Regions from separate parts of the Hydrotalea sp. AMD genome, predicted to be linked through region 1. Evidence: riboswitches for the same ligand, from Rfam matches in the RefSeq annotation. Region 1 holds a riboswitch; the other holds the start of a gene.
What was found. A riboswitch is a leader RNA that binds a small molecule or an ion and turns the genes downstream of it on or off. The one in region 1 is predicted to bind cobalamin.
Positions count from the first base shown of each region.

Region 2: it holds a riboswitch for cobalamin, as region 1 does, so the genes downstream of both, EO766_RS14285 (TonB-dependent receptor plug domain-containing protein) here and EO766_RS11415 (ribonucleoside-diphosphate reductase small subunit) in region 1, are expected to answer to the same signal.

Region 1 is NZ_SCKY01000014.1:60,595-77,312, reverse strand. It holds gene EO766_RS11485 (amidohydrolase family protein) at 1-667, opposite strand, end outside; gene EO766_RS11480 (transferrin receptor-like dimerization domain-containing protein) at 914-3,142, shown strand; gene EO766_RS11475 (hypothetical protein) at 3,588-5,072, shown strand; gene EO766_RS11470 (hypothetical protein) at 5,091-5,768, shown strand; gene EO766_RS11465 (hypothetical protein) at 5,973-6,290, shown strand; gene EO766_RS11460 (YgaP family membrane protein) at 6,355-6,558, opposite strand; gene EO766_RS11455 (hypothetical protein) at 6,580-6,888, opposite strand; gene EO766_RS11450 (efflux RND transporter permease subunit) at 6,910-10,155, opposite strand; gene EO766_RS11445 (efflux RND transporter periplasmic adaptor subunit) at 10,245-11,351, opposite strand; gene EO766_RS11440 (TolC family protein) at 11,373-12,704, opposite strand; gene trxA (thioredoxin) at 12,908-13,282, shown strand; gene EO766_RS11430 (class I SAM-dependent methyltransferase) at 13,366-13,962, shown strand; gene EO766_RS11425 (hypothetical protein) at 14,012-14,176, shown strand; gene EO766_RS11420 (hypothetical protein) at 14,299-14,640, shown strand; cobalamin riboswitch at 14,868-15,054, shown strand; gene EO766_RS11415 (ribonucleoside-diphosphate reductase small subunit) at 15,170-16,141, shown strand; gene EO766_RS11410 (ribonucleoside-diphosphate reductase subunit alpha) at 16,190-16,718, shown strand, end outside.
Region 2 is NZ_SCKY01000021.1:48,197-64,914, forward strand. It holds gene hemW (radical SAM family heme chaperone HemW) at 1-148, shown strand, start outside; gene EO766_RS14250 (NAD(P)H-dependent glycerol-3-phosphate dehydrogenase) at 157-1,167, opposite strand; gene EO766_RS14255 (efflux RND transporter periplasmic adaptor subunit) at 1,283-2,641, opposite strand; gene EO766_RS14260 (TolC family protein) at 2,702-4,165, opposite strand; gene EO766_RS14265 (trans-sulfuration enzyme family protein) at 4,371-5,558, opposite strand; gene EO766_RS14270 (APC family permease) at 5,576-6,919, opposite strand; gene EO766_RS14275 (hypothetical protein) at 7,112-7,393, opposite strand; gene EO766_RS14280 (TMEM175 family protein) at 7,562-7,705, opposite strand; cobalamin riboswitch at 7,802-7,992, shown strand; gene EO766_RS14285 (TonB-dependent receptor plug domain-containing protein) at 8,126-10,060, shown strand; gene EO766_RS14290 (DUF6580 family putative transport protein) at 10,076-10,681, shown strand; gene EO766_RS14295 (ABC transporter substrate-binding protein) at 10,733-11,680, shown strand; gene EO766_RS14300 (cysteine-rich CWC family protein) at 11,667-11,882, shown strand; gene EO766_RS14305 (bifunctional adenosylcobinamide kinase/adenosylcobinamide-phosphate guanylyltransferase) at 11,879-12,394, shown strand; gene EO766_RS14310 (Dph6-related ATP pyrophosphatase) at 12,394-13,137, shown strand; gene cobT (nicotinate-nucleotide--dimethylbenzimidazole phosphoribosyltransferase) at 13,124-14,836, shown strand; gene EO766_RS14320 (adenosylcobinamide-GDP ribazoletransferase) at 14,859-15,635, shown strand; gene cobC (alpha-ribazole phosphatase) at 15,645-16,247, shown strand; gene EO766_RS14330 (MarC family protein) at 16,285-16,718, shown strand, end outside.

The DNA.
Region 1 (16,718 bases):
TTTGCATTTGCCGATACATACGCAAAAATTCGCCGGTACCATTCCTAAATAAAGCATCTTCAGCAGGTGTTTCCTGATTGTGCATGGTAATAACATTGCCTGAAAATTGGGGTGCTATTTTTTGCCATAATACAGTAGAAATAGAGTAAGGCGCATGTGGCACGATGCTTTTAGGCATTGAAAATTGTTGCCATAAATTTTTAGCTTGTTCAAAGCGTTTTGTAGCAATAGCAGGTAGCCATCCGCTGGTTTCAATAAAGTTGTAGTAATGTAAAGCAGATTGTTGTTTTTGTGCAAGGGTATGGTCAGTATTACAAATATCGCCTACTGCAACAATACCATTCCGTAGCATTTCTGCTTCGGCTGCAACAATTGCCTGTTCAATAGCTTCTGGTTCAACAAATCGTTTGGTAATAATTTCCAAAACAAAATTTACCAGGCCGGTATGCATAGGGATAGTACCTTTTAAATGGCTCAACTCTAAGTGGCAATGGGTGTTTACAAATCCGGGACAAAGTACACCTTCTATTTTTTGTATCGCTTCACCTGCATCTGCCTCCGCAACAATAGCTTCAATGGTTCCGTCTGGCAAAGTAATCAATACCTCACCGTTATGTAACCAATCTTTTCCCGTAAATAAAAAATCGGCCTGTAGTTTCTGATACAATGCTGTATATTTTAAACAGCTAAGTTCTGTATTTTCAATGGTTTTCAGCAGCCTGTTTTACATACCGCATTGATGCAAGTAGCGCAATTGATAAGAATTAAAATATAATTTTATTACATCTACCATCATTTTACCCCTTTAAAAATTGCATTAAAAATGATGGATGCCATTTTATTTGCCCAATCTATTCCTTTAAAAAGCCTATATTGCTATAGGTTTTATTTCCCCACTAACAAAACAAGGAACATGAGAAAAACATTACTACTAATGGGCATTGGCCTATTAAGTTTGCAACAAAGCACATGGTCGCAACCTACTGCCATCACTGGCTTTACCGAAAAAACAAGTGCCAAACAAATGGCATTAGAGCAACAATTTGATGCTTTATTAAGTGCACAAAATGTAGGCAACACCATTCAGGAGCTATCAGCCAAACCACACGAAATTGGATCGCCCGGCAGTAAAGCCGTTGCAGAAACTATTTTAGCCAAATACAAATCATGGGGTTGGGATGCACATATTGAAACCTATCAGGTTTTATTTCCCACACCTATTACCAGGGTTTTAGAAATGACTTCACCCACTAAATACACTGCCATTTTAAAAGAACCTGCCTTAAAAGAAGATGCTACCAGCGGGCAGGATGGGCAATTACCCACTTACAATGCCTGGAGTGCCGATGGTGATGTAACCGGACAATTGGTATTTGTAAATTATGGATTACCCAGCGATTATGAAACCCTTGCCAAATTAGGCGTTGATGTAAAAGGGAAAATTGTAATTGCCAAATATGGCAGAAGCTGGCGAGGCATTAAACCAAAAGTAGCTTATGAACATGGTGCTATTGGTTGTATTATTTATTCCGACCCAAAAGATGATGGTTACAGCCGTGGTGATGTTTACCCCAAAGGCCCATTCAAAAATGAATATGGTGTTCAGCGTGGCAGTGTAATGGATATGGTATTATACCCCGGCGACCCCTTAACACCGGGTGTTGGTGCTACTGAAAATGCACAGAGATTAGACCGTAAAGATGCTACCACCATATTAAAAATTCCGGTACTGCCGATCAGTTACCATGATGCACAACCTTTATTAGCCGCTTTAGACGGGCCGATAGCACCTGCAGACTGGACAGGCGGCTTACCCATTACCTACCATGTTGGCCCCGGCAATGCCATTGTACATTTAAAATTGGCATTTGATTGGAAGATTCGGCCGGCTTATGATGTAATTGCGAAAATAAAAGGCAGTACCTTCCCTGATGAATGGGTAATTAGAGGCAACCACCACGATGCATGGGTAAATGGCGCCAATGACCCTATCAGCGGGCAATCTGCATTATTAGAAGAAGCCAAAGCCATTGGCGAATTAGTGAAAAAAGGCTGGCAACCCAAACGTACTTTAGTATACTGCGCATGGGATGGAGAAGAACCCGGTTTATTGGGCAGCACCGAATGGGCCGAAGATCATGGAAAAGAATTGCAACAAAAAGCAGTAGTATACATTAACTCTGATGGTAACGGCAGGGGCTTTCTGAATGCAGAAGGCTCACATGCACTGAATAATTTTATGTACCAAATTAGTGAAACAGTAAAAGATCCTGAAACTGGTGTGAGTATTTTTAAAAGAAGACTGGCCGAGCAGATTGTACACGCTCCTTCTGATGAAAAGAAACAGGCTTTAATGAAAGAACACACATTAGAATTAGGCGCCATGGGCTCAGGCTCTGATTATTCTTCTTTTATTCAGCACTTAGGCGTGCCTTGTTTAGATTTAGGTTTTGGGGGTGAAGATGCAGGCGGCGAATACCACTCTATTTATGATTCATGGGATATGTACCGCCGTTTTAAAGACCCTACATTTGCTTACGGTGTGGCCTTGGCGCAAACTGCAGGAAGAGCTGCTTTACGCATGGCAGAGGCCGATGTATTGCCATTTGATTTTAGAAGTTTACACAAAACTATAGATGGGTACATTAACGAGTTAATGCAAAACATGCAACAAATGCGCATGAGTACGATGGTAGAAAATAAAATAATTGCCACCCATCAGTTTCAATTAGCTGCCGACCCAACTAAAAAAATGGTATTCCCTTCTGAAAAACCCGCAGTACCCTACTTAGATTTTTCGCCTTTACAAAATGCGGTGGTGGCATTAAAAAACAGCAGCGACAGTTTGGCCATTACCTGGGAAAAAGCATTACAAAACAGCAGTATGCAGGAATCGCTCAACAAAGCATTATACCGGGCCGAGCAGCAATTGTTATCGTTAAACGGATTGCCCCGCAGACCCTGGTACAAACACACTTTATATGCACCCGGCTTCTACACAGGTTATGGTGTTAAAACCATGCCCGGTATTCGTGAAGCAATAGAGCAACGCAACTGGCAGGAAGCGCAGGAACAAATTGCTGTTGATGCAGCCGCCATTCAACAATTGGCAGCCTATTTAGCCAAAGCAGCTCAGTTATAATTATCTTATTACCAATTACATTACAACATACAAGGGTTGCCTTTCAACGGCAGCCTTTTTATTTTTATGTCGTATACTCTTATAATAAAGTTTATAAAAACACAAGTTGGCTTGGCGAACAGGTTTCAGACGAATGATGCCATCTACTTTTTTAAGGATAGAAAGAAAGCACAATAATATAATTATTTTTAAGTATTTATACACTACTCATTTACATCAAATTTTACCTTTTTTGGTAATGAAATACCGTAAAATCACGGTATTTTTAAAATATACTTAAATTAATTTGGTATATATTAAATATATTATTTAGTATTGTGGCGTTAAAGATAATTGTTATGTATAGCGATTGCTTTTCCGTATATCAGCCGTGTTTTAAAAGAGCATTACGCAACTGAAACATATAAAATTTCTTACCAAAAAATTAAACATATGAATAAAAAAGTTGATCCTGCTTTCAATTCCATGTATTTTACTGTTTGCTTCCTGCGCAAAAGAACTGAGCGGGGAGATAGATAATAATTATGAGCATTTACAGGTTCCAAAAATTAGAATCGATAAAGATTTTCCAAATGGAATTTTACAATTTACCAACAAAGAAAGTTTTAAAGCTTTTTTTGAAAAAATAGAACAATCTCCGGAATATGTACAACAGGTATTGCCCCATTTTAAAAGTTTTAGAACAGTTGTAAATAATTTTAAAGCTAAATCATCCGAAAATAAACATACTGCATTATTAACACAAAATTCAACTCCCAATTCAATAGTGAGTCAGGAAGAGTATTTGATAGACATGAAAATGGAAGCTCTACCCAATGAAACATTACAAGAAATTGTTAATGAGGACTTAGACGTGATTATTGAAAACCAGTTATACCAATTTACGCGTATTGGACAGTTTCAGGTTAATATGGATGTTATTGATGCCTACCTCGAATTATTCCAGGATAATGTAGATAATCTATTCTACAACCCCAATTTTTTGGCTATGCCAAATGAAACACCACTAGGCAATAATCAATACGAAGTGATAACAGGTGTTATTAGAGATGAAGGTGCAATAGGTGATGATATATTAAACTTAAATAAAATTATTTATTTACAAGAAATAAAAGGTGGTATGCCCGACTTTGGCGGCGGAGGTGCACCGGGTATTAATGGCGTGCCAGATTATTATGTCAATTTCACAAAACCAGATTTTAACAATGATAACTTAGCTATAATATTTAATGATTGGGCTAAGAGAAGATTGAATTTCAAAACTAGAAAAATTGAAATGAAAGCTAAGATACAAAGAGAGAAAAATTTTTTATGGATTACATACTGGGGACCATCTTATGCGGATGAATTAATTACTGGATTTGATAATATGAGTTTAGAAACCGATTATATAATGCCGCACCCAAACTCTTATGCTGTTCCTAGTAAACCAGAAGTAGCAGGTTTTGCAGACTTTAAATTAGGGAATCACTTATTAAGGGCATTACATATAAACATAAGTGTAAGTGCATTACAATATTCACTAACAAATAGTGAAGTTGCAACTTATTTAGATAATGAATTTAATCATCTTGCTGGAAATGTATATACTAATTTATTTAACTTATTTGAGAATAAAATATTAAATCAAATCGATAGATCTTATAGTACAAGATGGGCAGAATACACAAAAGTGATGAATAATCTTGACAATCAGTATAGGTTAAAGTGGCAAATAGGTAAAGGAGAAAAAACACAAGGATATAGCCACGAAAATACATGGATTTTAGATCAAAATATTGGAGTTACTTATAAAGTGAATGGAGGTGTTCCAGGCGGATACCCTGCTCAGTATAATTACAGATACGAAATGAAAGCAGGAAGTTTTTATGCTAGAGCAAGAGTAGGAACTATTTGGCATGGAATAAGAGTAATTATACAGAAGAAATAAACACTTTAAAAAAATAATATGAAAAAAACTTTTTTATTAATCATCTTTCTATTCCCTTTTTGGGGGATTGCACAGGAATTAACATCTGATGATACGAAAAGCACATTACAAATGAAACTAGATGAAAATCAATATAGCATTAGCAAAGACATTTATCGGCTAATTATTTCTACACCATTAAAGGATTTAAGTTATTATGTACCAGACATTATGGTATTAGGAAACTATGAACATGCACTATATAACAATGTTTCTATAGTTGCCAGCGCTGGTATTAGAATGTGCAATAAATCTTTCGGACTATATGTACCAAATCCTGTTAGCAGCTATCATTTTACAGGTAGTGCAGAAATAAGGTATTATTATGCTTTGCAAAAAAGGGAAAAGAAATTAAGACCAACCCAAAATTTTACCGGTGGATATTTATCAATCAGCCAATATTTTTTAACTAATCCATTTACCATAATAAGTAAAGCAGAAAATGTTTCAAATAAAGATGCAGCACCCGGCCAGGCAATTATTTACTTGAATATTGGCTACCAAAAACAATGGAAACAATTTTATTTCAACTGTTTTGCAGCTCCCCTACAATTTTATGTAACTAACAAACCAATTATGAAATATGATGGCTCTTTTCCGGCAGGTATTACAATTGGTTATGTTTTTAAAAACAAACAAAAACGATTCTCGCGATAATCTTACACCCTTTATTATCCTATCATTTTTAAAATAAAACAATGAAACAACTACTCTTTATCATTACCTTACTAACCCTGTTGCATACCTGCTTTTCGCAAGCATCTTTAAAAAAAAAACGATATCTATATAGAAGCAGGCGGTAATGGCCTGTTTATTTCTGCTAATTATGAACGGCAATTATCCAAAAAACCGGGGTTAGGAGTGCGTTTAGGCGTAGGCATGTATTCAGAAAATACATTTTACTTAACGCTGCCAATTGGCATTAATTATTTGTTTCCCACCAAAAACTCAAAAGGATTTATTGATGTAGGTTTAGGTAGCACATTTGCCAGAAAAAATGCAAAACTATTCTGGGAAAAGAAAACAATAGAGGATGACCATTTTGTTAATTTTATTCCCAGCATTGGTTATAGAAGGCACACAACCCAAAATATGATGTGGCGTATTAGTTGCACTCCGGTAATTAATAAATTTGGATTTCTACCCTGGATAGGTTTTTCAGTTGGCAAACGGTTTTAGTAATACAAAAAGGCTAACAGCAACCACACTGTTAGCCTTACCTTACGCCACTGTTCTCTCTAACTCAACAACATTTTCCGTTATTAGAGGGTACACCAAAACCATCTAATATTTTTTCTAATGGGCAAAACCGGGTAAAGGATGATTGCAGCAAATTAACACCTACAAACACACTTAACCATATCCAGTTTATGGAAACAAAATAAATTAATACTACACTTACTAATACCAAACTGCCGGCAACGGCACGTACAATACGTTCTCTCATTTGTTTATTTTTTAAAATTGATTAATAACTACTTGTTTCAACAGGTACAATAAAAGCCCGGATAGGAAATGCACTGGGCGTTTCATTATTAAACTTCTTTACTTCTTGCAGCGCATGTTGAGCTTTATCATCATCCGTAAAACTGAAAAAGAATAAAGCGCTGGTTTGTGCATCGCCACTGGCAAACCAGTTGTTGAGCATATAATTATTATGCTCTGCCTTATGGCCAATGGTATCGGTAACACTAAATACCGGCACTTTGGCTTTTTCGAGGATATGTGTTACAGCCAGCAAATCCTCTTTAATACTTGTGATGACTAACATTTTCATATACCATTGTTTTTAAGGTGATTATTGTGTGATGGTATTTTCGCCATCAGGTTGTTGATTGGGATTAGTAGGTTCAGGATATTTTTTACGCATCATTTTATAATACAATAATGGCACTACCAATAAAGTTAAGAAGGTAGAAGTAATGGTACCACCCATTAAAGATATGGCCAAACCCTGGAAAATAGGATCAAACAAAATAACAATTGCCCCCAATGCCACCGCTCCTGCTGTTAATAAAATAGGCGTGGTTCTAACGGCACCGGCTTCAATAATAGCTTGCTTTAATAGAATACCTTCGCGTAAGCGAATATTGATAAAATCAATTAACAACACCGAATTACGCACCATTACCCCTGCTAAGGCAATAAATCCAATCATAGAAGTGGCGGTAAAGAATGCACCCATCATCCAGTGCCCAATAATAATTCCAATTAAAGATAAAGGTATGGCCGCCAACATAATAATAGGCACTGTAAAGTTTTGAAACCAGCCAACTATTAACATATAAATAATTAAAATAACTACTACAAAGGCAATACCTAAATCGCGGAAAACTTCATAAGTAATTTGCCATTCGCCATCCCACTTTAATGAGAAATGATCTTCTAACTTAGGCGCATGGGTATACTCTTCTTTTAATGTATAACCTGCTGGTAATTGTATGGTATTGAGTTTGTCAGAAATATCACTCATGGCATAAGATGGGCTTTCTAATTTGCCAGCCATATCTGCCGTTACATATACCACCCGTTTTTGGTTTTTGCGATAAATGCTTTTTTCTTTAATGCCACGTGTAATGGTTACCAAATCGCCAACCGGAATGGCATTGCCTTGCTGATTGATCACTTTTAAATTTTTAAGCGCATTGATATCTGATTTATCGGCATCACTTAACTGTAATGAAATATTTACCGGATCATAACTGGAAGGTACATGTAACGTACCCACATTGCTGTTCGATAAAGCTGCATGCATGGTAGCTACCACCTGCGCCGGTGCAATACCATAACGCATGGCTTTTTCTTTATCCACATCAAACTTGTATTCAGTTTGGTCGTGCTCTACCCGCCAGTCTACATCCACCACATCTGGCGTTTTGGTAAATAACTGTTTAATTTGTCGGGCAATGGCAATTTGTTGCCTGTAATCGGGACCATACACTTCAGCTACTAAAGTTGACAATACCGGAGGGCCCGGTGGCACTTCCACAATTTTAACATTGGCATTGTACTTCTTGGCAATTTCCTGAATGCCGGGACGCATGCTTTTAGCTATGGCATGGCTTTGCTCTTTGCGATCTTCTTTTTTTACTAAGTTTATTTGTATATCGGCCATATTATCGCCTCTTCTAAAATCGTAGTGGCGTACCAACCCGTTAAAACTAATAGGCCCGGCTGTTCCAATATATTCCTGATAGTTTTCTACCATGGGCTGATGCGAAACATATTCAGCAATTTCTTTGGTAACAGCAGCAGTTTTTTCCAAAGTACTTCCTTCTGGCATATCAATTACTACCTGAAACTCATTCTTATTATCAAAAGGTAGCATTTTAACGGCAACTGCCTTTGTGTAGAACATCAACATGGATGCAAGTAGAATTACAACAATGCTAATCATGAATGCCCAACGCTTCCATCTGGTTTGCAGCATGGGGTTGATAAATGATTTATAAATTTTGTAAATACCTGTTTTTTCCAGCACTACCGGAGGTTTCTCTTTGCCGTGATGTTCTTTTTCTCTCAAGAATAAATAACCCAGGTAAGGAGTTAGGGTAAGTGCTACAATTAGTGACAACATCATGGCGATTGATGCGCCAATGGGCATGGGACTCATATAAGGACCCATTAATCCAGATACAAATGCCATAGGCAACACCGCAGCAATTACAGTAAATGTGGCCAAAATAGTAGGATTACCTACTTCATTAATGGCATAAATGGCGGCCTGTAAAGGCGGTAGGCGTTTCATTTTAAAATGCCGGTGCATGTTTTCGGCAATAATAATGGAATCATCTACAACAATACCCGTAATAAATACCAGTGCAAATAAGGTAATACGATTCAATGTGTAATGCAGAAAATAATAGGCAAATAAAGTTAATGCAAAAGTTACCGGTACGGATAAGAATACCACTAATCCGCCGCGCCAGCCCATCGCCAGCATTACAAATAAGGTAACTACCACAATGGCTATGAATAAGTGAAACAATAACTCAGATACTTTTTCAGAGGCTGTTTCACCATAATTACGCGTTGTAGTTACATGCACATCGGCCGGAATTAACTGGCTTTTAATATGGTTGATTTTTGAAAGAATTTCCTCAGAAATTTGCATGGCATCAGCTCCTTTCTTTTTAGCAATGGATAAGGTTACAGCAGGATAGGCAGATGCATAACGGGCATCTTTTGACGTATCTGCTTTTCCATAACCAAAATATACATATTGGCTGGGTGTTTCAGGGCCATCTACCACTTTTGCCACCTGGCGCAGAAATACCGGTTGTTGTTGATTGGTGCCGATAATTAAATTAGCCACATCATCTGCATTGGTTAAAAAGTTTCCTGTTTCAACCGCAAAAGCTGTATCACTTTTTAACATAGTACCTGATGCTAATTGTGCATTATTGCCCTGCATTTGTTTGGCGATACTCAAAAAATCAACATGGTACTCGGCCATTTTATCTTTGTTCAAAATTACTTTTACCACACGGCTTCGTCCGCCAATAATATTTACAGCCGATACATCAGGTACTTTTTTAATTTCGTTGGTAAGCACTTCGCCCATTTGGCGCAAAGCATAATCATCGTAATGATTACTCCATAAGGTAAGACCTAATACAGGAACATCATCAATAGCACGTGTTTTCACCAATGGCAGTGTAACGCCCTGTGGCAGCTTATCCATATTCTTCATCAGTTCATTGTACAATTTTACCAATGAACGTTCTACATCTTCCCCTACATAAAACTGTACAATTAACATGGCTCTTCCCTGCATGGTAGTTGAGTATACATATTCAACACCTTTTACATTAGAAATAATTTTTTCTAATGGTGCAGTAACTTTCGATTCTACTTCTTGTGGTTCTGCCCCGGGAAACCCTACCAACACATCGGCCATTGGCACTTCAATTTGTGGTTCTTCTTCCCGCGGAATTAAATAGGTACTGTATGCACCTATCAGTAAAAAAGCAATCATTAACAGAATGGTGAGTTTACTCTGTATGAATGCTTTGGCAATATTTCCCGCAAATCCTTTTTCCATAATAAATTTTCTAATAGTTTATAATGTCAGCAATTATTTTATTAACCGCTTAATGGGTGCAACTTTCAATGTTATTCAACAACCTGGTGTTATTTTATTTCTTTCACAGGAACTCCATCCGCTAATTTTCCGTTTGCGCTCAATATAAATGGCTCATCTTTACTTAATCCGGATAACACTTCTACATCATTACCCATTTGTTTACCTAAGCGAACCCAACGTAATAAAGCAGTATGATTGGCTGAAACTGTATACAAACCGGTTAGTTCATCTTTATAAAAAATAGCAGATACGGGAACCATTACAGCATCGTTGCTTGTATTCAATACATTTGTAGTTTGTTTAACAGGCAATTGTGCGGTTACATACATGCCTGCATATAAACCAGTTTTTTCATTTTCGGGAATGGCTACTTTAACAATATACTGACCGCCGGTGTACTGTGCACTCTGGCTTATTTGTGTAATGCTTCCTTTTATGGTTTTATTAATGGCCTGAATGTATAATGGCACTACGTTACCCATGTGCATATTGTTAATTTGCGATTCCGGCACTGCAATACTTACCTGAAAACTGCCTGATTTTTCAATGGTTAACAATGGCATTCCGGGATTGGCCATACTACCTGCATCGGCCATTTTTTGTGTTACAACACCACTAAATGGAGCTATTAGACTGGTATAAGCTAACATGGCATTTACCTCATTACGCATTTGCCTGGCAGCATCTACTCTTGATTTGGCAGCATTGTATTGTAAAGTAACATTATCCAACTCTTTGGCAGAAGCACTTTGTTGTTGGTACAATGCAGTAAAGCGATCGTAATCTTTTTGTGCATTTTTTAATGCAGCTTCTGCTTCTGCAATCATGGCATCGGCCTGTGCTCTTTTGGCCAACATATCCTGATTGCTGATGGTAGCCAATAACTGACCTTGTGTTACGTGATCACCTACTTTTACTTTCATTGATGTAATATAACCCATTACACGTGTGCTGATATTGGCACTTTGCACCGCTTCTATTTGTCCGCCTAAACTCAATGCATTTTGGGTTGCAGCATTGGGTAAGGCCATTTTTACTTCAACCGGAAGAATCGCAGTTGTATTTTCCTGCTTTTTTTCATTAGATGAGCAGGCAGAAAAAAACAGGCCTGTCATTGCCAACATAACGGTAGTGGTCTTTACATTTTTATTCATAGCTATTTTTTGAAATTTTTATTAATGAGTGGTTGTAGTTAAAAATTGTATATAAGCTTTGGTTGACTGGTAATTATACTGTGCCTGTGCCAGTCCTAATTTTTGTTGTGCCAGTTGTGTTTCGGCCATCAGCACATCAGTAGTTTTTACTAAGCCCTGCTCGTATCTGTTTTGCAGAATGCGCAAAGCCTCTGCAGCCTGTTGAATGGCAGCGTGCTGCTGCTCAATTTGAAACCGGGCATCCTGTAAATCGCGATTAGTTTTATTGAGTTCTAATTGACTTTGGTCTTTTTGTTGTGCCAATTGTTGTTCCAGCTTATTGCGCTCCAATGTTTTGGTAACAATGGTATTTTTGGTTCTGTTACCATTAAAAATATTCCAGGAAAGTTGTATGCCGGCCAAATAAGCATTGGCACCAAAGCCAAACATGCGGCTATCGTTCAGTTGATAATTTCCAAAAGCATTCAGCTTAGGTAAATAACTCATTTTGCTGCTTTTAATCATCAGATTACTGGCTTCTATTGCGGTTTTCATAGCCATAAAATCGGCACGTGCATCCGGAACTTTTATAGCTGTATCTGCAACGATAATATCATCAATATTTTTATCGGCAATCACATATACCAAGCCTGCAGGTACGCCCATCAAAAAACTTAAATAGTCACTTGCATTTCTAATATTACTTTTTGCATTGGCCAAATTGGTGGTTACCATACTTTCATGCACCTGTGCATTCAGTACATCAGATTTCTGAACCAGACCCTGATTAAAATAATTATTGGTGAGCTGGTACATGGCATGTGCAGTTTGTGCCGCTTCCTGCAACACTTTCACTGCATCATAAGCCAACTGAAGTTGCAGATAAGCTTTCTGTACTTCATAGGTAACATATTCTTTTGTACGCTTTGTTTTAAACTGATACAATTCAGATTGTTTAGCTGCACCTTTCCGCATATACAACATATCCAAATTTAATAGCGGTTGCTGTACAGATAATTGGGTGGAAAAATCTGGTGTACCAGAAGGATGATTCAATAAATCAGGATTGAAATCAGCCTGTGTAATGGATTTTTGCTGCAGTTTAAATCCAAATGCATTCAAGGGATTATTGGTACTCATAGCTGTATAAGAAACTCCAACCTGTGGTAAAAATATGGCATCGGTTTGTTTATAATTGCTTTGAGCAATTTGTTCGTCAACCCCTGCCAGTTGTACTGATTTGTTATTGGAAGATGCCCTTGTAATAGCATCGGCCAAGGTTAAAACCTGCGTACTATCCTGCGCTGATACCAGATGATTGAACAACATTAAACATACGCCAATGAAGGCACTGACTGCATACTTTCTTTTCATTCTTAGCATCGTGTTAAAAATTTGATGCAAAACTATCATCAGCAAAAAGCCTGTACTGTGACATATATCACCCAAAAAAAATTCCTTTTTTTAAACAAACAGCAAATAATGGTTCCTCTTTTTGCCCGGTTATACAACCCATTATGTGATAAACATCACCAAACAACAAAAACTGATGTTGTAACTTCGCTAAAAATTTTACAATGGCAACGAAACATTTAACCACCCAGGAATTCAAAGACTTTGTTTTTGATTATACCAAAGAACAGGAATGGAAATACAAAGGCAACTTGCCTGCTATTATTGATTTTTATGCAGACTGGTGCGGGCCTTGCAAAATGGTAGCTCCTGTTTTAGAGGAATTATCGAATGAATATGAAGGAAAACTGATTGTTTATAAAGTAGATACCGAAAAAGAACAGGAACTGGCTGGCGTATTTGGCATTCAAAGCATACCTACTTTTTTATTCATACCGGCAGAAGGTCAACCCATGATGCAGCCCGGTGCTTTACCCAAAAAAGTATTTAAACAGGTAATTGAAGAAGAATTACTGCCTATTGCAAGTGAAGAAAAATAAAGAAAAGTGAGAACCCGGGTTATATTGTAATAATTGTGCCCGCTATTTTTATTGTTAATGGGTGATATTGAAAAAAGAATAAAATGATGACAAATTTTTGGGACCAACGGTATGCAGAAAATGACTCAGTGTATGGATTAGAACCAAACCAGTTTTTCAAAACATTTATTGATAACAACAAACCGGGCACAATATTATTACCCGCCGAAGGCGAAGGGCGCAATGCCATTTATGCTGCACAGCAAGGGTGTACCGTTGATACATTTGATTACAGTGCAGTAGCAAAAGAAAAAGCACTGCAACGTGCAGCATCATTGGGTGTCACTATTCATTATGAAGTAAAAGATATCAATGATTATGTTCCGGAAAAACAATATGATGCGGTAGCACTCATTTATGTGCATTTACCCGAACCCCTCCGAAAAAAGTTTCACGCCAATGTAGTAGCCTCCATAAAACCCGGTGGTTACTTAGTGGTAGAATCTTTCAGCAAAGAACAAATACATCATAAAAGTGGAGGACCAACCGATCCTAATTTATTATACGATGCACCCACACTCTGTGCCGATTTTCAATTATTACATATTATCAGTTGTGGCCAAAAAGAAGTAATCCTTTCAGAAGGAAAATTTCATTCAGGCAGTGCCGATGTGTTGCGATTAGTAGCCCAGAAGTTGTAATTTATTACTGCGTGGATGAATAGGCTATGCAATGCACCAATTTTGATGCATGGAACATCAACTTTTTTATGAAAAGAATATTGCTGCTTGTAATTGTATTGATTGCATTTTCAACTGCCTGCAAAACAAACACAAAACCCCCATTACCAGCGATGACGATACAACAAAAGTTGATGTTGACCTGAATGGCCGGCCTTTCAGATGCCGCCGGTAAAAGGCAATGGGGCAAAAAGTAAATGAATTAAAAAACTACCTCCACTAACTACCAGTCAGCACAATGCTTTATTACCCGAACAATTGCTCAACTTAAAAAGAAGCAGTTTTGAGGCAACCCACATGATGGGCTTTTCAACCGCAGATGCTACTTATAAAAACGAAGATGGCAGCCAAAAAATTAAATTAACGCTATTTGATTGTGCAGGCGATGCCGGAGCAGGTATTTATTCGCTGAATCATCTTACAAAAATGAATATTCAATCCGAATCAGAAGACGGCTACACCAAATCAATTGATTTTATGGGGCAAAAAGACATGGAAACATATCAAAAAAACAACAATAAATACGAATTAATTTTTTTAGCAAACGATAGATTACTCATTAACATAGAAACCAACACACTTTCTGAGGATGAACTAAAACCGGCGGCAGCTTCACTTCAAATTAAAATCCCATCCTAATTCCATTATTTTTCGATATATTTTATCTGAAAACCCAATATCTCCAAAGTATTGAATCCAAAAATTTTTCACAGGCCTTCCACAAATTGTATTCGTTAAAAAAAATCATTCCTTTGTATGAGGTGGATTGAACAAAAAAGATTAGTGCAGTTTTTTTTGTTTGAAGAGAAATATGTTTTCAACATGGGGTTAATAACAATTTTGCCATTTAAACCCAAGCTTAACTATTTTGCTGCTCGGTTTAGGGTTTCCTTCACATGGAATGAATAGGGAATCAGGTGTAAGTCCTGAACTATCCCCGTAGCTGTTACCCATTTTCAAATGTTTTGGCAAAACACACCACTGTTTCAAAAGAAATGGGAAGGTAGCCAAATCATGGGAAGTCAGAAGACCTGCCTTAAACCAACACATAGCAATGCTTTCGGGCGAAAAGCAGGTTAGTTCAGTATAGGCCGGCAACCACTTATTCCGGTTTATATAACAACCACTTCAGCACCGAATATTCATAAAACAAAAAAATTGTAATACTATGAGCAGTGATGAAATTTTATTGAAAGAAAACAAAGATCGCTTTGTAATTCTGCCCATTAACTATCCGGCTATTTGGGAAAAATACAAACAACATGAAGCCAGTTTCTGGACCGCAGAAGAGATTGATTTGAGCTCAGATTTAAAAGATTGGGAAAACCTGAATAACGGCGAACGCCATTTTATTTCACATATCCTCGCCTTTTTTGCAGCCAGCGATGGAATTGTCAATGAAAATTTAGCGGTTAATTTTATGAGCGAAGTTCAACTGCCGGAAGCACGCTGTTTTTATGGCTTTCAGATTATGATGGAAAACATTCACTCAGAAACCTATGCGTTGTTAATAGATACTTACATTAAAAATCCCGAAGAAAAAAACAGATTATTTCATGCCATAGATACTGTGCCTGCCGTAAAGAAAAAAGCAGAATGGGCTTTGCGCTGGATAACCAATGGCAATTTTGCAGAAAGACTGGTTGCGTTTGCAGCCGTAGAAGGCATTTTTTTCAGTGGCAGCTTCTGCTCTATTTTCTGGCTCAAGAAACGAGGTTTGATGCCCGGATTAACTTTCAGTAACGAATTGATTTCACGTGATGAAGGTTTGCACTGCGAATTTGCATGCCTGTTGTATAAAATGCTGCAAAACAAATTATCGGAAGCACAGGTAAAAAGCATTATTACTGATGCAGTGACCATTGAAAAAGAATTTATTACGGAAGCACTACCGGTAGATTTAATTGGTATGAATGCCAAATTAATGCAACAATACATTGAATTTGTGGCCGACCGCTGGTTGGTTGAACTGGGCTACCCAAAGGTGTACAATGCCACCAATCCATTCGACTTTATGGAAATGATTTCGCTACAAGGCAAAACCAATTTCTTTGAAAAAAGAGTGGGCGACTATCAAAAAGCCGGTGTAATGAGTACCAACAATGTATCACAATCTTTTTCATTGGATGAGGATTTTTAAAGTAATTCAATATCCCAATAAAATAATTTCAATTAAAATAGTTTGACCATGCACGTAATAAAAAGAGACGGAAGAAAAGAAACCGTAAAATTTGATAAAGTAACCGCACGAATACAAAAATTATCCTACAGCCTTAGCCCAATGGTGAATGTGATTGATGTAGCCAAAAAAACCATTGAGGGTATTTACGATGGCGTACACACTGCAGAATTAGATAATTTAGCTGCCGAAACCGCCGCATCGCTCACCATTACGCACCCCGACTATGCTATTCTGGCTTCACGTATTGCCGTAAGCAATCTACACAAAAACACCATCAAAAGTTTTTCTGCAACCATGCGGCTTTTATACAATTACACTGATACACATTCCGGAAAAAAAATGCCATTAATAGCAGATGATGTAATGGAAGTAATTGAAACCAACGCAGAATTATTAGACAGTACCATTATTTATGACCGCGATTTTGCCTTTGATTATTTTGGATTTAAAACATTAGAAAAATCATACCTGCTTAAAATCAATGGCAAAATTGTAGAACGGCCGCAACACATGTATATGCGGGTAGCCATTGGTA
Region 2 (16,718 bases), on a different contig from region 1:
CAAATTACGATTAATACGAGCTGCTCAAAAATGGTTATACCAGGGCTTCATGGAATGGCAGCCACAAAAAGAACAAATTCGTTTAACAAAAAAAGGAATGTTGTTTGCCGATGGTATTGCTGCTGATTTATTTGAAGTAAATGCTTAATTACAGCATTAAATTAAATAGCTTTCAATTTTTTTAAACCCTTCTTCCGGTGATAAATTTTCCCATAAAATGGCATAGATAACTGAAGCAATGGGAATAGATGTTTTAAATTGCCGGTTGATGGTAACCATACACTTTGCAGCATTATAGCCTTCAGCAACCATATTCAATTCCAGCTGAGCCGACTTTACGCTATAACCCTTGCCAATCATATTTCCAAAAGTACGGTTGCGGCTAAACAGTGAATAACAGGTTACCAATAAATCGCCCAAATAAACGGATGCAGCATAGTTAGTGGTATGATTTTTTTTATCGGGTAAATAGTTGGCAGTAACTACCGATAAAAAATGACTCATTTCATGAGAACAGTTGGCAATATATACGCTTAAAAAATTATCGCCATATTCTAATCCATGCGCAATACCGGCACCCAACGCATAAATATTTTTTAATACTGCTGCATATTGCACACCTATAATATCACTATTAACCCCGGTATTGATGTATTCTGTTTTAAAATAATTGGCCAATTGCTGCGTCATTGTTGTATCCATACCGGAAAAGGTAAGATAGGAGAGCTTTTCAGCCGCAACTTCTTCGGCATGGCAGGGGCCTAATAATGTATAATAATCAGATATTGGGAATTGAAATTTTTCTGACAAATACTCATGAAACAAATAATTCCCTTCAGGCAAAATACCTTTGATAGCCGAAATAATTTTTTTTCCCTGCAATGCATGAGCAGGCAAATCAGTGAATGCAGCAGCAACAAATGCAGATGGGATGGCCACTACAATTACTTCGCTTGTATTCACAACTTCATGTATGGAAGCTGACAAATGCAACAATTCCGGATTAAAATAAGCATTGCTTAAATAATGCGGATTGTGTTTGCGTTGCTGCATTACAGCAATGGTTTTTTCATTTCTAATCCACCAATAAATTTTGTTTTGGTTATCGGTTAAAATTTTGGCTAAAGCTGTTGCCCAACTTCCGCTTCCTACAATACCTATTTGCATACTTGTATTTTTTCGATTGAACAAACATACAATACAAAGAGTTGATCCCTGCAATTACAACATAAAAAACCGGCTACAGAACTGCAACCGGATAAAAAAATTGATACAGCAAAACTCAATTTGCTTTCACTTCATACAATTTATCTTTAGGGGTAACCAATACCTTGTCTTTGTCTTTCAATAATTTACTCACGGTTGCATAGGGCCCTGTTACCACTTCATCACCTAATTTTAAACCATTGGTTATTTGAATATAGTTTAAATCCTGAATACCGGTTTTAACGGGTACCATTTTAACGGTACCATCTTTCTGTATTACAAAAACTACTTCCCGGGTATTATCATTTGGGGTATTATTATTAACAGTAGCATCACTATTATTATTAGAAGTTGCCGTTTTTTTATTAGATGTGGAATCGGCATTCATATCGCGGGTAGTCACTGCATTCAATGGTACACTTAACACATTACTGGCAGTTTTGGTTTGTATATCGGCACTGGCACTCATACCGGGCCGGAAGGGGAAACGGCCTTTTACAATTAAATCTTTATAACTATCCTGCAACAAACGAATGTGTACTTTGTAATTGGTAACATCGGTTGAAGTAGTAGTTGAAGATGCATTGGTAACGGGGTTTGCTATTTTATAAACAACCCCTTTAAATTTCCTGTCGTTGTAAGCATCTACCTCCACTAAAGCAGTATCACCAATTTTAATTTTGGGGATATCATTTTCACCTACATCTACTTGTGCAACAATACTGCTTAAATCAGCAATCCGCATCATTTCAGTACCTACATTAAAACTGTTACCGGCCACACGTTCGCCCTTTTTAATACTCATTAAACTGATAACACCACTCATGGGGGCGGTAATAATGGTACGCGATAAATCTTCATTGGCTTTTGCCAACTGTGCCTGTGCATTTTTAATATTGGCTTTATTGGCAATAATATTTTGAAGTGCTGCATTGTAATTGGCTTCAGCAGCGCGATACGCTTGCTGGGCTGTTTCAAATTCCTGTCGGCTGATTACTTTGTCATCTAACAATTTTTTTTGGCGATTAAAATTTGCCTCAGTTTGTTCAACGGTTGCTTTTAAGCCTGCCAGGTTTGCCTGTGAATTGGCCACCTGTGCCTGTGCCTGTGCTACTACCGCAGCCACCTGATCGCGCTGTGTAACATATATGTCGGCATAAATTTTTGCCAATTCCTGGCCTTTCTTTACGGTGTCACCTTCATTTACATTGAGTGCAACCACTTCCCCACTAATATCAGGACTAATTTTCACTTCCACTTCCGGATAAATTTTACCACTGGCATTTACACTTTCAATAATGGTTCTGTTCTCGGCCTTTTCGGCAGAAACCTTAATGCCTTCATCTTTACCAATAATGCCGGCAGCTTTTAATCCCCATAAACCACCGAGTAGTATAACCAATATAATGATGGTCCAAAATAATTTTTTATTCATAATATTTTTTTATTATATGTTGATTGAGATGTTGGATGTCTTGTTGAAATATTTCGTTGCTTATAATTTTAAACCCATGCCTTTATAAAATTCTAATAATTTCATTTTGAAAATATAATCATACTCATTGGCTACCTGTTGCAATTTGGCTTTCAGTAAATTATTTTGATTGGTAATTAAATCAACCGTACCCAACATACCAATTTCATAACGTTTTAATGCAAAATCGTAAGCCTTCTGAGCACTCATTACGCTTTTTTTACCGGCAGTAAATTTTTCGAAAGCAGACTCTGCGTTGCTGTATGCTGTATAAATATTGTTTTTTAAGGTAAAATTTGCCTGTTCATTTTGCAACTGTGTGTTTTTGTAATTGAGCTTGGATTGCTGGTATGCAATTTTGCTTTGCCCATTGTTAAAAACAGGAATACTTAAACTTAAACCCAACCCCTGACCAAAGTTGTTGGTAATTTGATTACTCCATCCCTGCCACAACTGTCCAAAGTTTCTTTTAGACTGAGTAATAGAAATATTTGGACTTTGCACATAATAGGTATTGGTACCAATTTTTACAATAGGCTCTGCACCGGTTATTGGTGAATACCCATTGAAAGTGTACCCATCAATCTGATTAAAAGAATTATAAAAGTTGGTACCTAAACTTAGGCCAAACCCAAGCGTAGGATATAAAGCTGCTTTGGCTACCTGAATATTTTTTTGTGCAGCCTTTAACCGAAAGGCGTTACCCTTTTGTAAAGGCTGATTATTCAAAGCTAAAGCATACACAACTTCGGGTTGTAAATCTGCAAAGGATTCTAATGGTATCGTTGAAACATCTGGTGTATCTACTTCAAAGGGTGCAGCAGCATCCAAATTCAATACTGCTTTCAATTGTAAAACGCTTTGTAAAAAAGTGGTTTTAGCAGCAATGTAATTGCTACTATCATTGGCTAATTGTGCCTCTAGTTCAATTTGGTTCAACTCAGGCAATGCACCTGCATCTACCTGCTTTTTAGTAATATCTAACTGCGTTTGCGTTTGTTGAATTTGTACCTTACTAATATTAATTTGCTCATTGGCACTTAATACCTGTAAATAATAGGTAGCCACATTTAATGCCGCATCGTTCGATGCTTTTTCTACATCGGCCAAAGCCGCCTGTGCACTGAATTGAGCGGCAGAAACATTGCTCTTCAATCGATTCCAATTGTATAAAGTTACATTGCTATTGGCTTGTATATTTTGATACAAAGCCTGTGTATTGGTGTAAATATTGGTGGTTCTGTCAATTGACCGGCCAAATTGCACCCCAACACCCGTTCCTAACGAAACGGTGGGTATTTGAAATAATTTAGCCTGCTGTACCTGCAATGCAGCCAGTCTGGCCTGCACATCAGCCTGTTTTACAGAAATATTGTTTTTCATGGCATATTCTACGCATCGCTGCAAACTCCACTTGTCTTCTTTGTTTTGCGCATTGCTATACAAGAAGAGTAAGGAAAAACTAATCACCAAAAAATATTTCATGCATTATCGTTTGTGTCCATTAAAAAACATTCCCATACCAGTTAGATGCCTGATTCTCTATTTTATATGGATGTTTCGGAAAACTGCATTCCATACCTCCTTCAAATTGTTTAGCCCCCCGTTAACCAAAAACTATCTTCAATCAAACATCTTATTACAAAAATAACAGAATAGTTCAGGCACTCCGAAATTTTAGATAAATGGTTTATTGAGCAGGAGCAACGGCTTTTAGAAAGGCCTGTTGTAAATCGGCCACCAAATAATTGGCTTCTTCTAATCCAATATACAAACGAAGCATTCGGTGATTGGGGTTCATTTTGTTGTATTCATTTTTTGGCATACCGGCGCAACGGGGAATGATTAAACTTTCATAACCACCCCAGCTAACCGCCATTTTAATATGTTGCAGGGCATTACAAAATAATTCTATTGTTTCAAGCGCTACCGGCTTTAAAACAAGGGTACACAAGCCACAGGCGCCTTTCATTTGTTGCTGCGCCAATTCAAACTGTGGAAAATTACTGTCGAACGGAAAGATAACCGATTCAACCATGGGCTCCTTTTTTAAATAACCAATAACCTGTTTCGTGGTTTGTGTAATATGCGCTAACCGCATGGGCAATGTTCTAAGGCCGCGAATTAACAACCAGGCATTAAAGGGCTGTATACCACTGCCTATATTCATATATTCACTATTAAAAATGCGTTGAATCATTGCGCTGTTACTACTTAAAACACCTGCTACCACATCACTATGTCCGCTAATGTATTTAGTAGCCGATTGCAGGCTAATATCAATACCCATTGCAATGGGTTGCTGATAAACGGGTGTACAATAACTGTTGTCGATAACGGTAACAATATTGTGCCGTTTTGCCAATGCTGCAACAGCACGAATGTCCTGCAGTTCATACGTCCAGCTATTGGGCGATTCTAAATAAAACAATGTGGTATTGGGCTGTAGTGCATTTTCCCAATTTACAATAGCTGTTCCATCAATATAGGAATGCGTAACACCAAAACGGGGTAAAATTTCTTCAAACATTTTTCTTGCCCAGGTATACACACCTGCTACACTTACAATATGACCACCTGATTTTACATTGGCCAACACTGCTGCAAAAATAGCTGCAGCACCACTGTTAAACACCAAACAATCTTCCGCACCATCTAATGCAGCTAGTTTTTGTGTCAGCATTTTAACTGTGGGATTTAACCCACGGCTATAGAGCCAGGTATTGTATTCATCAGCAAAAGCTTCACGCAAATCCGCCACCGTTTTAAAGGAAAAATTAGAAGTTTGCACAATGGGTGGAGCCACCGCCCTGAAGTAGGCCTCATTATCTTCGCCCAGCTCATTTAAAATGTATGATAAAGAATAAGTATCTTCCATAGCAATTCAATAAATATTTAAATAATGGTTTCTTTTCGGTTTTGTTGTTTTTTATGAAACAGAAAATACAATGCAATAAATCCAGCCAATACCAAAATACCAACCAGCGCTGTATCAGGACTGTGAATAATAATGCTGATACAAACAAACACATAGGCAGCAATAAAAATAAGCGGCAGTAATGGATATAATTTCATTTTATATATTCCGGTGCCATCTAAGTGTTTTGTTTTTCTTCTTAAAATAAAAATGGTAGCACTGGAACCCACCATACCAAACGAATCTAAAAAAATAGTGAAATTTAAAATTCTTTCAAAGGTTTGGGCAAAGAATAAAATTACAATACACATTGCAGCAAATACCGTTAAAGAAACAGTTAACACCTGATTTTTATTATTTTGAACAGCAAATGCTTTAGGCAATGAACCTTCATCACTCATTGCATACATGACTCTTGGATTGCTAAGCAATAAGGCATTTACATAAGAAAGAACACCCACAAACAAAAAGAATGAAAAAATTTCAGCACCTCGAATGCCAAATACATTTTGAATTAACACATAAGCAATTTCTGTTTCATTTTTCATCTGATGAAAACCGATAACCCGATAATAACTCAGGTTTACCAATAAGTACAATACAATAATGATGGTAATGCCCATAAAAATACCACGGGGCATATTTTGGGCCGGCTTGTTGATTTCATTACCAAAATTGATGGTTTGCTGATAGCCTCCATAAGTAAACGATACAGCTATGAGACTAATCCCTAAACTTTGAATCCAGCTCATATGTGGAGTGCTATCAGCCATAACACTTGCTGTTGCTACTGCCTGATGATATGGAAAAAACAAGGCCGCAATGAGTACCACTATCATTCCTATTTTAATTAGCATTAAAATATTTTGAGCCTTTGCACTCATACGCAAACCCATTAAATTAATACCATAAAACACTAAAATAGCCCCGGCACTGATAATGGCTTTATCAATATCCGTCCACTGATGACCGGGAAACAATTTTGTAATATAACCACTTCCTATTAATGCAACGCCACTTAGTGATGCAGCATTGCTGATTAAAATGATACAGTTAATGGCAAAGGCAATACTAGGATGATAGGCTACTGAAAATATTTTATAATACCCGCCGGTAACCGGGTAACGGCTACCTATTTCCGCATATGTTAAAGCACCACAAAAAGCTATCAATCCACCCAATATCCATGCAGTAAAATAAACAGATGGCGTAATGGCATCCTTGGCAGAAGTAGCGGCGGTTCTGAAAATACCCATTCCAATTACCAGCCCTACTACAATCATGGTAAAGCTAAACAAATTCAGTTGTTGTTTTCCCTGCATGTTGCTAAAGTATGGCACTCAATATAGTAAAGAAATCAATGAAACACAGAAAAAGCTGTTCATTCTATAGGCCACTTTCTATCCATGCATAAATAGCAGGATAGATACCACCCTAAAAACCGACCCATGAATTGAACATAAAGCATCATTTTCCGGCAATAAGCAATGGCACATATCTGTTCAAAAAACAGCTCAATATATTGGTTTAGAAGTTGAGATGATTCTTTTTTCAATACGCCTGTCCGGCACAATCCAAATAACAGCTACTACCCCATATAAAAACAAAGCCACCCAGGCATTCCAAAATCCAACTGCAATGGCAATAATATAAATATAAACTGAAACTTTTCCCTTAACATCATTGTTTATGACTGCAGCTAAAGCAGCCTCTTTTCCATGCAATGCAATTAACGTACGAACCAAAATAAAGTAAGCAATGGCATTCATTAATAACACAAAGCCATACAATACCACCGGTAAACTTTCAAAATGATTTCACCATCCATCCCGACACAAATGGTACCAATGACAACCAAAAAAACAAATACAAATTTTCAATAATATTTTACCGTTTACAAGCGCAACACTTTGCATTAAATAAATGGTGGTGGTTACTCCAGTAAATTCCAATATAAATAAAACTCAAATATAACTTAGCAATACCGGCCATATTGCTTGTAATGCACTAAATGTAGCAGTATGTGGCACTTTAAACTCTAACACCATTATGGTAATAATTATGGCTATTACGCCATCGCTAAAAGCTTCCAATCTTCCTTTTCCCATGGTGAATCATTCGGTGAAAAAATGAAATTAAATAAAAAATGTACAATTCAAAGCAATTACTATTTTTGCCTTGTATTTGGTTCTTTTTATTGCATTGCAAGCCATTCTTTCAACGGTATGCATTGTGATAGAAGGATTAAAAGGGAAACCGGTGTAATTCCGGTGCTATCCCCGTAGCTGTAAGGGCCTCAGTAAAAGAGAAAGCGATAACAACCACTGTTCCTAAAACGGAATGGGAAGGTGCTAAAGCCCCAAGCCAGAAGACCTGCCAGATACAGCCTCATTGAAAAATGAGTTTGTCATTCACGGCTTTCGGGTGAAAAGCATGGAATGTAAAAGACTGTCTGCAGCAGTCGATTATATTTCTCCGTTTTTTTGTTTTCCTGAAAGCTCATTGTTTCATTTTAAAAACAATCAACAATGAGCAAAAAATTAACGCTCCTTCTTACATCCATAGCTTTGGGCTATGCAGCTTTTGCACAACAAGACTCTATGGCCACCCGCCAGTTAAACGAGGTGGTAGTAACCGCTTCTAAAACACCTATTAAAGAATCAGAAACGGGTAAAATTGTAACCGTAATTGATCAAAAAACCATTCAAAACCATGCAGGCAGCAGTTTAGCTGCATTGTTGAATACACAGGCAGGTTTTTTTATTAATGGCAGCAACAATGCATTGGGTACTAATTTAGATTTGTACTTCCGTGGTGCTTCTGGAGGCAATATGTTAATTGTGATTGACGGAGTGCCGGTGTACGACCCCTCACAAATCAACAATTCATTCGACCTGAATAATATTCCTTTAGACCAGGTAGAACGTATTGAAATTCTGAAAGGCGGACAAAGTACTTTATGGGGCAGCAATGCCGTTGCAGGTGTTATTCAAATTTTTCTAAAAAAAGAAGCCAAAAAGAAAATGGCCCTGAATGCCAACGCATCTTATGGCACTTATAACACTTTCAATAGTGGTGCCGGCATTAGCGGCTCGCTTAAAAAATGGGATTATTTGGTGCAGTACAACTACATTAAAAGCGCCGGTTTCCCTGCTGCTTATGATAGTACGGGTAAGCAGAACTTTAAAAAAGATGGTTTTGAGCAAAGCAGCGTAATGGCTGAAACCCGTTACCATTTTTCGCCTTCATTAACAGCAAAAGCGTTTGGCAATTTTAGCCATTACCAAACCGATTTACCTGCCGGTGCTTTTACCGATGAAAAAGATTATACCCTTAACAATAAAAATAATTTGGGTGGACTGGCATTAGATTTTCAACACAAAAAAGTAAACTGGACTTTACAGGGAAGTTACCAGCAAACCAACCGCCATTATGTAAACGACAGCACTTATGTTTCGAGCCCTTATTACAATTATTCGAACCAGCAATATAACGGCAATACCACTACGTTAGAAACCTTTGGCAGTATCCGTTTCCAAAAACATATTCGCCTGGTTTCGGGTATTCAGTACCAACATCAAAACACCAGCCAAAGCTATTTCAGTACCGGACCTTACGGACCCTACACTTCTGAACTGGGACAAGACAGCGCCAATGTTAACCAGCTTTCGGCGTATGCCTCTTTGCTGTTGCTGAATATTCATGGGTTTAATTTTGAAGCCGGTGGCCGCGTTAACCACCATTCCATTTATGGTAACAATGCAACTTATACCCTTAATCCCTCATTTGTAATTGATGAAAATACCAAGTTATTTATTAACATTTCATCAGGCTATAATATTCCTTCGTTGTATCAATTGTATAGCGCTTATGGCAACAAAAATTTAAAACCTGAAAGCAGTACTACTTATGAAATTGGACTCCAAACCCAAAGCACAGATAAAAAAATGAGCCTGCGCCTTGCTGCATTTAAAAGAGATACCAAAAACCTGATTATTTTTTATACCGATGCCAATTACAACAGCTACTACATCAATCGCGACCAACAACACGACTATGGCTTTGAAGTAGAAAGCAATACACAAATTGGTACAATTGGCACCTGGAGTAATAATCTTACCTATATTGACGGGCATGGCATTCAAAATGGTGTTAGTGTAAACAACCTGTTCCGACGTCCTAATTTTGTGATGAACAGTGTACTTACCCTTTCGCCCGTAAAAGGCTTTACCATTGCACCGGCCTTTAAATACGTAGGTACTCGTTTAAAAGGGCCTTATGATATTGGACCTGATTTACAGCCCGCTTATTATACTGTTGACTGTTTTATCAGCTACCGGGTTAACAAACAAATTCGCCTGTTTACTTCGCTCAACAATATTACCGACCAACAATATTTTGATATTGTAGGCTATAACAGCAAACGCTTTAATATGATGACAGGGGCTTATTTTAACTTTTAAATTAAAACAATCGTTATGTCTATTCAAAAATTCAATCCGGCAACAGCAATTGTATTGTTGTTTATTTTATTAGCCGCTGCTTTGCGTATTTGGAATGCCGGCAGTACCCTATCGCCTTTGGCCAATTTTACGCCCATTGGTGCCATGGGGCTATTTGGTGGTACTTATTTCAATCAGCCCTGGAAAAAATATGCATTTCCTTTAGGTGCTCTTTTTTTTAGTGATGTGATAATGATGCATACCATTTATGCAGGTTACGGTAACGGGTTGCTGTACAAAGGATGGATATACACTTATCTTGCATTTGCAGTAATTGTTTTAATAGGCACATTGATTAAGCATGTAAAAATGAGTACGGTAATCACCGCGGCATTTGCGGCTGCACTGGCACACTGGATTATTACAGACTTACCCGTTTGGTGGTTTGGTGGATTAGATATCAGAAACGGCCAACGCTTACAGCGCAATTGGGATGGGTTTGTTCAATGTTATGTTCAGGCTTTACCCTTTTTAAGGAATATGCTGGTAGCCAATATTGTATACGGCGCCATTTTTTACGGCAGTTTTGAATGGCTGCAAAAAAAATATCCGGCCTTATCAGTGCATGCGGTTTCAAAATAATAAACGTACAGGGCTTGCTGCAGTAGCCCTGTTTTTTCTTAAACCCATACTATGCTAAAAATTGTTTCCTTTTTGCCGGCCGCCACACAAATGATATATGATATGGGCCTCGACCATATGCTCTATGGTATTACCTTCGAATGTCCTGAACCTGCCCTTTCTCAAAAACCCAAAGTGGTTCGCTGTGTTTTAGAAGACAACCATTTAAGCAGCACTGAAATTGATACTATTTTTTCTGCTGCGAAAGCATCGGGAAAAAGCTTGTATTATGTGGATGAAGATTTACTCCAACAAATAGAACCCGATATTATTTTTACACAGGATGTTTGTGAAGTATGTCAGATTGATACGGCCTGCACTGCCGCTGCCATTGCCCGATTGAAGAAGCAACCACAGTTAATTGCCTTAACACCGCAAACACTGCAGGATGTGTATCAAACTGCCATCACTATTGCTACTGCCATTGGTAAAGAAGAAAAAGCATATCAGTACCTGGCACAGCTGCAACAAACCACAAACCATATTTTAGATAAACTTCGTCAGCACCAAATGCCGCTTAAAACCGTGGCATTGTTGGAATGGATACAACCCATTTATAATTGCGGACATTGGATTCCTTACCAGATAGCCATGGCCGGTGGCATAGACATGCTCAGCCATCCCGGTGGCGATTCCATTGTTACCCCCTGGAGCAAAATTGTACGTTACAATCCGGAAATTATCATCATTGCACCCTGTGGCTTTTCCATTCATCGTGCAAAAGAAGAAATACATCTTTTAACTCAATTTCCGGAATGGAATGGTTTAAAAGCAGTACAAAACCGGCAAGTTTATCTGGCCGATTTTGATTTGTTTACCCAACCCAGTGCCGGAACACTTGTTAACGGTATTGCCTTGCTGGCAGCATTATTTCATCCCCAATTATTTCAGATTCCTGCATCATTGCAACATAAATATCTTCAGCTTTATCCCCAAACCTTTGCTTATGCCACACCATGAAGAAAAATTATGCGCCCGCTGCCAGCAACCTTTTGAATGTAAAGTGGGCGATATAACCCATTGCCACTGCACTGAAATTACATTAACAGATGCGGAAAGATCTTTCATTGAAAACCGTTACAGCGATTGCCTTTGCAAAGCATGTTTATTGGCACTAAAAAACAAATATATTTTATTTAAAGAAAAATATTTTTTACCATGATTATTTTAATAACCGGTGGAGCCAGGAGTGGCAAAAGTAATTATGCGCAAAATCTGGCATTAAATATGAGTAACAGCCCGGTTTATGTTGCCACGGCTAAGGACTGGGGAGATGATTTCACCGAAAGAATTCAACACCATAAAAATAACAGAGGAAAAGAATGGATGAGTTATGAAGAAGAATTTGAAGTGAGCAAACTGCCTATTCAGGAAACAGTTGCAGTAATAGATTGCATTACGCTATGGCTTACCAATTTTTTTATCAAAAACCAAAACAATATTGATACAGCACTAATAGAATTTAAAAAAGAAATAATAGCCATCCATCAAATGCCGGGTACTTTTATCATTGTAAGCAATGAGATTGGAATGGGTGTTCATGCAGAAACGACCATTGGCAGAAAATTCACGGATTTACAAGGCTGGGCTAACCAATTCGTTGCCTTACTGGCCGATAAAGTGATTTTTATGGTGAGTGGTATTCCTGTAATCATAAAAGAAACAAATCAATAATGGCACATCTATCTGTTTTTAACTGGAGTGGCGGCAAAGACAGTGCATTGGCACTTTATAAAGTTTTTCAAAATACTGAATGGCAGGTTGGCGCATTACTTACCTCTGTAAATCAAACTTATAATCGGGTGTCTATGCACGGTGTTAGAAGTATATTGTTAGAACAACAGGCTGCCGCCATTGGCATACCGTTAGTAAAATTATTACTGCCAGAACAACCTGATATGGATACCTATAACAGACTGCTCACCAATACCATGCAACAATTCAAAGCACAAGGGTATACCCACTCCATTTTTGGCGATATATTTTTAGAAGATCTGCGCAACTACAGGGAAGAAAAATTAGCAGCAGCCGGCTTTCAGGCACATTTCCCTTTATGGAAACGCAACACTATTGAATTGGTGCATGAGTTTATTGATCTCGGCTTTCAATCTATTATCGTTTGCACAAAGGCAGAACTGTTAGATGAAAGTTTTGCAGGCAGAATCATTGATCATGATTTTCTGAAAGACCTTCCCGCAAATGTTGACCCATGTGGCGAAAACGGTGAATTCCACAGCTTCGTTTTCAATGGCCCTATTTTTAGGCAACCCATCCCGTTTACCATTGGCGAAAAAGTATTGCGGACCTACAACGCACCTAACAATGCAAGTAACCCCTGTTCATCACAAAATCATCAACAAAACCAGATGGGCTTTTGGTTCTGCGATTTAATTCCTGCTAACCATGGAACTATTTGATGTATTCAATAAAAGAAGAGATACCCGGCATTTTACCAATGATGTTGTTCCGGATATGGTATTAGAAAAAGCACTGCGGGCAGCACACATGGCTCCATCTGTTGGATTAAGTGAAGCCACCAAATACTATTTGCTATTAGAGCAGCATATCAAGAATGCTATTCACGAACTATTTCAAAGCGAAAACCAAAAAGTTGAAGCAGAACTTTTACACAACACTGCTCTGTTACAACAGTACAAAAAATTAAAACTGGAAGCAATTAAAGAATCGCCCGTTGGATTAATTATTACAACTGATTATAGTGTACTGGAAAAATTTACCATTGGCATTTCAGGCACTGCCGATACCCTGCAATGGAGCAGTGTTTGTGCTTTACAAAACCTATGGTTATCATTAACTGAAGATGGATTTTCACTCGGTTGGGTATCTATTCTAAATTTTACGGCATTTAAAAATTTACTGAATATACCGGCGCATGAATACCCATTGGGATATTTTTGTATTGGGAAACCGGCAACCGATTATGGACAACAACCCATGCTGCAAAAAGATGGCTGGAAGTCCAAATCAAAAAATTCGGAAGTAAAAGAAATTAAACAGTTATATCCTACTGCAAGTAATGCTGCAAACTTTCAATTCAGTAAAATTGCCGGAACAAACAATACTTTGCTCAAAGAAGCACTCATCAAAAAAACAAATGGCAAAACCAAACCCGTAGGTGCATTGGGTATATTAGAGTCCATTGCAGTTAAAGTTGGATGTATACTGGAAACAACTGCTCCGGAAATAAAAAATCCGAACATGATTATTTTTGCGGCTGATCATGGTATTGCTGCAACCGGACTGGTAAATCCATATCCGCAGGTAGTTACACAACAAATGGTTCGCAACTTTTTACAAGGTGGTGCAGCCATTAATGTTTTTTGCAGGCAAAACAACTTAAAACTTACCATTGTTGATGCAGGTATCAATTGCGTTTGGAAAAATGAGGATTTAGCATATCCCAATTTTACAGTGAGCAAAATAAATATGGGTACTAAAAATTATTTGGAAGTACCTGCAATGACCAAAGACGAGTTGGTAACCTGTTTACAAAAAGGGAGGGAGTATATTCTCCAACTAAAACAACAGCAATGCAATACAATTGCCCTTGGCGAAATGGGCATTGGCAATAGTTCATCGGCAGCACTTATTATGCATGGCTTATTAAATATTCCTTTAGCAGCATGTGTGGGAAGAGGCACTGGCACAAATAATGACCAATATCAAAAAAAATTGAAAGTATTGGAAAAAGTGGCTCATCAATACCACCTCCATCATAACAATATCGACCCTTTACAACTTTTACAACTAATTGGAGGATTTGAAATTGCCATGTTAACAGGCGCTTACTTGCAGGCGGCTGCGGAAAAAATGGTGATTATTGCTGATGGATTTATTACAACAGCAGCATTGCTTGTAGCAAAAAAATTACAGCCAAATGTTACAGATTATTGCATAGCATCACATCTTAGCAACGAAAAAGGTCATCAGCAAATGTTAGCCTATCTGCAATTACAACCATTGTTGCAATTAGAATTACGTTTAGGTGAGGGAACCGGTGCAGCATTAGCCCTTCCCTTAATCCAGTCGGCTATTGCTATGCTGAATGAAATGAATGATACCGATTCCTTTCAAATCAACGGACCTTCCAACTAAATTAAATTTTTTATTTGTATACATGAAGAAGCAAATACAATTTTTTTTTACTGCATTAATGTTTTTTACCCGATTACCGGTTCCAAAAAATATTAACCACAACCAAAATTTACTGCAACAGTCGGCTCGCTATTTTACCTGGGTGGGTCTCTTGGTTGGTTGCATTACTGCAACTGCATATTATGTTTTCAGCCTGCTGCTGTCTGCACATCTTGCCATTGCTTTTTCTATGTTAACAGGTATTTTAACTACAGGTGCTTTTCATGAAGACGGCTTTGCAGATTGCTGTGATGCATTTGGCGGAGGCTGGACAAAAGAAAAAATTTTACAAATTATGAAAGACAGCAGGCTGGGTACTTTTGGAGTAACCGGCTTAACAGGAGTATTGGCATTGAAGTATTTGCTATTGGTTGAAATTAGTCCTCAAATTCATAGCAAATACTTTTTACTGCTTTTTCCATGCGCACATGCTGCCAGCAGGTTTATGGCCATTGTTATCATGCAAACAAGTAGTTATGTACAGGATACAGATACCAGTAAATCAAAACCATTGGCTAATAGAAAATTAACCGTTATTGAAATAGCAATTGCTATTGCAGGAGCCTTAATTCCATTTTGTTTTCTTCCCGGCATTTGGCTTGTTACATTAGTGCCCATGTTATGGGTAACATGGCGGGCTGACACATATTTTAAAAAATGGATAGGCGGTTATACAGGCGATTGTTTGGGCGCCACCCAGCAGGCTACTGAAGTTGTTTTCTATATTGCTGTTTTGATCATAGTTAACCACCTGCATTAAATATATAAAATGATCATTTATTTAATACGTCATACCACACCTTCTATACCAAAAGGAACCTGTTATGGTCAAACTGACATTGAACTATCCCATACTTTTGCTGAAGAAGCAGCAACCCTTGCAAAATTTATTCCACCACTTAGTTTTAAGGTATACAGCAGCCCCTTACAACGTTGCAAATTATTGGCTAAAAAATTGTTTCCGGATGTGCCCACTCAATACATACCTGAATTAATGGAAATAAACTGTGGCCAATGGGAAATGAAATTTTGGGATGATATTCCAAAGGAAGAACTCAATACCTGGATGTTCGATTTTGTAAATTGCCCCTTCCCAAATGGTGAAAGCTATATACAGTTCCATGAAAGAATATCAAAATGTTTTCAGCATATTACATCCAACCCAAACTATCCTTTGGCCATCATTACCCACGGTGGTGTAATCAGAAGTATTTTATCCTATCTTACCCAAACACCCTTGCAAAAATCATTCGAAATTTTTAATATACCATATGGTTGCATCATTCAACTTACCTTACAAAACAATCAAAGCAGCTGGCAATATTGTTACAATCCACAACCAACACAAACAGAACAACACAGACCTGCTTAATCGTTTTTTGATTGTACCTTAGCAAAAACCTAACCGAATGACGATTCATTTCGACCAGCTCATTACCGTAACATTTACCTTGTTTGCGGTGATTGATATTGTAGGCTCCATTCCACTGCTCATTTCTTTAAAAGACAAAATGGGCGATATTCGTTCGTCCAAAGCCACACTGGTTTCGGGCGGCTTAATGATTTTGTTTTTATTGGTGGGCCAACAGTTTTTAAGTATTCTCGGTTTAGATATCCGCTCTTTTGCAGTGGGTGGGTCCATCGTTATCTTTTTATTAGGTTTGGAAATGGTATTGGGCCACGAAATATTTAAAGGCGATGCCGATGCTGCCTCGGGCACTGTGGTTCCCATTGCATTTCCCATCATTGCCGGAAGCGGAACCCTTACTACCATCATGTCGCTCAAAGCCAACTTTCAACAGGGTTATATTTTAGCAGGCATCCTCATTAACCTGGTCATCGT